Linked DNA regions of Ensifer sp. PDNC004. The protein of the gene in region 1 interacts with the protein of each later gene in a pairwise test. Links are inferred from orthologs where the notes say so. Each region holds a gene or a part of one and is shown on either strand. Other genes may lie near its edges.

Region 1 (2,998 bases):
GGAATTCGAGAGCGCCACGTTGATTTCGCGCTTGCGCGCGACATGCGGCACGAGGTCGATCGTCGTCTCGACCGATGGGTTGTCGAGGTTCAGCGTCGGTGGCGCGATGTTGTCGCGGATCGCCAGCGCCGAGAAGATCGCTTCCACCGCGCCGGCAGCGCCGAGCAGGTGGCCGATGGCCGACTTGGTCGAGGACATCGAGATCTTCAACGCGTGTTCGCCAACCAGACGCTCGACGGCACCAAGCTCGATCGTGTCGGCCATGGTGGAGGTGCCGTGGGCGTTGATGTAATCGATATCGGCAGCCGTCAGACCGGCGCGCTTCAGCGCCATCTGCATGCAGCGATAGGCACCGTCGCCGTCTTCCGACGGAGCAGTGATGTGGAAGGCATCGCCCGAAAGGCCGTAACCGACGACTTCCGCATAGATCTTGGCGCCGCGCGCCTTGGCATGCTCGAGTTCTTCGAGGATGACGACGCCAGCGCCCTCGCCCATGACGAAACCGTCGCGGTCGATATCGTAGGGGCGCGAGGCCTTCTGCGGATCGTCGTTGTGCTGGGTCGACAGCGCCTTGCAGGCGGCAAAGCCGGCGAGGGAGATCCGGCAGATCGGCGATTCCGCGCCGCCAGCCACCATGACGTCAGCATCGCCGAGCGCGATCAGGCGGCTCGCGTCGCCGATCGCATGGGCGCCAGTCGAACAGGCGGTGACGACAGAGTGGTTGGGACCGCGCAGCTTGTGGCGGATCGAAACCTGGCCCGAGGCAAGGTTGATCAGGCGGCCGGGAATGAAGAACGGCGAGATGCGGCGGGGGCCCTTGTCGCGCAGCGTGTAGCCGCCTTCGACGATGCCCTCGAGGCCGCCGATGCCGGAGCCTATCAGGACGCCGGTCGCGATCTGGTCCTCGTCCGTCTGCGGCTTCCAGCCGGCATCGGCGAGCGCCATGTCGGCAGCCGCCATCGCATAGACGATGAAGGCATCGACCTTGCGCTGCTCCTTCGGTTCCATCCAGTCGTCGGCGTTGAACGTCGCGTCCGTACCGTCGCCGAAGGGAATGCGGCAAGCGATCTTGGCAGGAAGGTCCTCGACCTCGAATTCGGTCACCTTGCGCGCGGCATTCTGTCCGGCAAGCAGGCGCGCCCACGTCGCCTCAGTTCCGCAACCCAAGGGAGATACCATGCCGGTACCGGTGATAACGACACGTCTCATAGTCCGCGACCCACCCTGATCTTTTCAGTTTCAGAGCCGGATCGGACCACGTGTAACGAACCCGATCCGGGCATCCATTTTAAGGTTCTTATTCACGATCAGAGGGAAATGCGGGAAACGCTTGCTGATCGAAATCCCCGCTCAGCGCGGGATAGCCCACTTCCCTGGGCTGAAACGGGCCGCTTTAGGCGGCCCGTCCACGGCCGAAGCCGCTTCAATAGATTAGGCCTGGGCCTTTTCGATGAACTTGACGGCGTCGCCGACAGTCAGGATCGAGTCAGCAGCGTCGTCCGGGATTTCAACGCCGAATTCTTCTTCGAAAGCCATGACCAGTTCGACGGTGTCGAGCGAGTCTGCGCCGAGGTCGTCGATGAAGCTTGCGCCTTCGCTGACCTTTTCGGCGTCGACGCCAAGATGATCAATAACAATTTTCTTTACGCGTTCTGCGATATCGCTCATGTCGGAGTTCCTCGACCTTCGTTTCTGTAGGCGCCTATTCCGGCACCGGTACTCTTCTGTAAGCCTGATAGACCAAGACGGCCCACCCGGCAATCCATCCAACCGGAACTGCGGCAAACCCAAGGCAGCCAAGGCTGCCGGACGCCTGGCGGGACCGGTCGACTGCTAACAGTCATGGCCCGATTAACACGGTTTAACGCTGTCGCAAAGTCCGAAAATGCCTGTCATTCGCTTGCTCAACATTGAATTTCAGGCATTTGGCAGGCGGCATCCCGGGACGTTGAAGATCGCCCGCCGCACAATCTCGGCGGGCGGCCCATCCCGGAAACCGGATCAGATCATCGCCATGCCGCCGTTGACGTGAATCGTCTGGCCGGTGACATAACCGGCTTCGTTGGAAGCGAGGTAAGCGACCGCCGAAGCGATTTCGGCGCCGGTGCCCATGCGCTTCATCGGGATCGCGCCCATGATCGCGTCCTTCTGCTTGTCATTGAGCTTGCCGGTCATCGCGCTTTCGATGAAGCCCGGAGCCACGCAGTTGACCGTGACGTTGCGCGTCGCGATTTCCTGGGCAAGCGACTTGGAGAAGCCGATCATGCCGGCCTTGGAGGCGCAGTAGTTCGCCTGGCCGGGGTTGCCGGTGACGCCGACGATGGAGGTGATGTTGACGATGCGGCCGAAACGGCGGCGCATCATCGGATGGGTGAGTTCGCGCGTCAGGCGGAATACGGCCGTGAGGTTCACTTCGAGAACGGCATCCCAGTCCTCGTCGCTCATGCGCACGAAGAGGCCGTCCTTGGTGATTCCGGCATTGTTGACGAGAATATCGACGCCACCGAGTTCGGCCTCGGCCTTTTCGCCGAGCGCCTTGACTTCGGCGCGGTCGGAAAGATTTGCCGGGAAGAGCTGCACGCGATCGCCAAGTTCGTTGGCAAGCGCTTCGAGCTTTTCGACGCGGGTGCCGTGCAGGCCGACGATGGCGCCTTGAGCGTGCAGCATGCGGGCGATTTCTTCGCCGATACCACCGGATGCGCCGGTAACGAGAGCCTTGCGGCCGGAAAGATCAAACATCTCTTTGATTCCTTATAACTGGAATAACTGGAGCGCCTAGGCGTTCGCTCAGGCGAGCAAGGCGGCGAGTGCTGCGTCGATATCGGCGGGCGTATTGACGGCGATACCGTTGACGGTCTTGTCGATACGGCGGGCAAGCCCGGTCAGGACTTTGCCGGAACCGAGTTCATAAAGCGTCGTGACGTTGTTGGCGGCGAACCACTCGACCGTCTCGCGCCAGCGGACCTGGCCGGTGACCTGCTCGACCAGCAGCCGGGCG
Region 2 (2,785 bases), 1.9 Mb from region 1 along the record:
TTGCCTTCTCTCCGTCAATTTTGGTCAAAGGATGACGTGCACTGCACAAATCCTGATGCGATGATTAAGACACCATTATGGTTAAGAGACCGTTACCGCTGTGTGTCTTTACAGCGTCACCTTCGGGGCGGAACTTACCCGCTACCGCCACGTTTCTTGACAACGACCCGATCCTCGACCGGACGTTGCGACAAGTTGCCATTCTCGCGATATCCTGGCCTTGAAGACATCGGGCATGTCGATCTCCAGACAGGCCAGGGGCCGTGAACCATCCAATCGCGCTGCGGGTGATGAGAATGACCGAAACGGAAGACACCGCCACCAATCGGAACAAGGGCAAGCCGGCCCCCGGGACATCGAAGGGGTCCGGGGCGACACCCGCGAAGTCCCGTCCGGCCGCCCCTGAAGACACGGTTGCCGGCGTCACGATCACGCATCCCGAACGGCTGCTGTTTAACGGCGGCATCAGCAAACTGGATCTTGCCCGCTATTACGCGGTGGTCGCCGATCGCATGCTGCCCTACGCCGCCAGGCACCTGCTGTCGCTCGTGCGCGCGCCGCAGGGGCTGAGGGGCCCGCGCTTCTACCAGAAGCATGCCGGGGATGGTTTTCCCGAAGAGATCAAGGAAATGGCGATCACCGAAAGTTCCGGCGAAACCGAAAACTACATGTACGTGCAAGATGCTGCCGGCCTGGTCGCCGCGGTGCAGATGGGATCGCTCGAATTCCACATCTGGGGTTCGCGGGTCGATGCGCTTGAAACACCGGACCGGCTGGTCTTCGACCTCGACCCGGACGAGGGCCTTGATTTCGGCATGGTCAAGACCGCAGCGACGGCGCTTCGCGATGCGCTCTCCGCCATCGGATTGGCATCGATGCCGATGGTTACCGGCGGCAAGGGCGTGCACGTGATAGTCCCCCTGGCAGAGCACGCCACCTGGGCGCAGGCCAAGGCCTTTGCCAAGACCTTTGCGCAAGGCTTTGCCGATCGCGAACCGGACAAGTTCATCGCCACCATGTCGAAGGAAAAACGGAAAGGGCGGATCTTCATCGACTGGCTGCGGAACGAACGCGGCTCGACGGCGATCGCCCCCTACTCGACCCGCGCACGGGACGGTTGCCCGGTCGCCACGCCCGTCAGTTGGGAGGAGCTTGCCGGTCTTGACGCCGCCAATAGCTTCCGAATGGCCGACAGTCTCGAACGGATCGAACGCGGTACGGATCCCTGGCGGGACTTCGCGAAGGCGAAGCAATCGCTCACCGACGAGATGCTGAAGCAGCTCGGCGTGGAAGCGGCGGACTAGGCCCGCGCGCGTGCCGGACTAGCCGGCGCTCTCCTTGGCATGCTGGAACTTGTAGGCCAGCGCCTCCGGCAGCCGCCGCGGGCGGCCCTGCGCATTGATCACGGCGATGATCACCTTGGCAGCGATCAGCAACTGTTCGCCGCGGCGAATTTCCTGCTGCAGCACCATCTTGGCGCCGCCGGCCTTCTCCGTGACGGTCGTGATCGTCAGGATATCGTCCATGCGCGCCGGCGCTTTGAAGTCGATCTCCATGCGGTGGACGACGAAGACGAGGCCCTCGCTGTCGCCCTCGATCGCCAGCGTCGCCTGTTCGACGCCGAGCAGCCGCAGGAAATCGGTGCGGGCGCGCTCCATGAAGTGCAGGTAGCGAGCGTGGTAGACGACGCCGGAAAAGTCGGTGTCTTCGTAATAGACGCGCTGGATCAGCTGATGGCCGTTTTCGGTCAGTTCGCCTGCGAGCGAAATCAGGGACATACTTTTCTCCGAAAGAATTTCCCGTTTCCTGTGCAGGAACAAAAAGCCGTTTGCAAGCATTGCAGCCTTGTCACAATCCTATCCTATCACGTGACGGACTTCCTTTGCGATCAGGAGAACGTGCATGAAGATTGCGATTCTCGGCGGCGACGGTTTCGTCGGCTGGCCCACGGCCCTTCATTTGTCCGATGCCGGTCACGACGTTCATATCCTCGACAATCTCTCCCGCCGATGGATCGATACGGAACTGGGCGTGCAGTCGTTGACGCCGATGGATTCGATCCAGGAACGCACCCGCATCTGGCATGCCGAAACCGGCCGCCGCATCCATTTCAACCTGATCGATCTTGCCCGCGACTACGAGCTTCTGAAGAACTGGCTCGCCGAACATCGCCCTGATGCCATCGTGCATTTTGCCGAGCAGCGCGCCGCCCCCTATTCGATGAAGAGCGACCGCCACAAGAACTACACGGTCAACAACAACGTCAACGCCACCCATAATCTGCTGAACGCGCTGGTCGAACTCAGCCTCGACGCCCACCTGATTCATCTCGGCACCATGGGCGTTTACGGCTACTCCACCATCGGTGCGGCGATCCCCGAGGGTTATCTGCCTGTCGGCATCGAAACGATGGGCGGCGAGACTGTCAGCCAGGAAATCCTCTACCCCGCCAATCCCGGCTCGATCTACCACATGACCAAGTGCCTGGATCAGTTGCTCTTCCAGTTCTATGCCAAGAACGACGGGCTCAGGATCACCGATCTGCACCAGGGCATCGTCTGGGGCACCCACACCGAGCAGACGCGCCGCCACCCGCAGCTCATCAACCGCTTCGACTATGACGGCGACTACGGCACCGTCTTGAACCGCTTCCTCATCCAGGCGGCGATCGGCTATCCGCTGACCGTGCACGGCACGGGCGGCCAGACACGCGCCTTCATCCATATTCAAGATTCGGTCCGCTGCATCGAGCTGGCGCTCACGAACCCGCCGGCGCGCGGAAGCC

Evidence for each region. Proteins that work in one complex are often made in the same cells at the same time.
Region 2: the proteins of JVX98_RS16250 (region 1) and ybgC interact in binary tests that used the Escherichia coli proteins (3 or more experiments, as listed by UniProt). The link is inferred for Ensifer sp. PDNC004 from one-to-one orthologs.

The regions. Positions count from the first base shown.
Region 1 is NZ_CP070353.1:1,645,686-1,648,683, forward strand. The notes cover bases 51-2,973. They hold JVX98_RS16250 (acyl carrier protein), read right to left. Parts: upstream 1,669-2,973; coding sequence 1,432-1,668; downstream 51-1,431. Other genes in these bases: fabF (beta-ketoacyl-ACP synthase II), read right to left, coding at 51-1,209; fabG (3-oxoacyl-[acyl-carrier-protein] reductase), read right to left, coding at 2,002-2,739; fabD (ACP S-malonyltransferase), read right to left, coding at 2,788-2,973. Outside these bases: more of fabF, read right to left, coding at 1-50; more of fabD, read right to left, coding at 2,974-2,998. UniProt on the Escherichia coli protein: Carrier of the growing fatty acid chain in fatty acid biosynthesis.
Region 2 is NZ_CP070353.1:3,582,486-3,585,270, reverse strand. Bases 51-2,760 are described here. They hold ybgC (tol-pal system-associated acyl-CoA thioesterase), read right to left. Parts: upstream 1,779-2,760; coding sequence 1,323-1,778; downstream 51-1,322. Other genes in these bases: JVX98_RS25500 (NAD-dependent epimerase/dehydratase family protein), read left to right, coding at 1,903-2,760. Also shown: more of JVX98_RS25500, read left to right, coding at 2,761-2,785.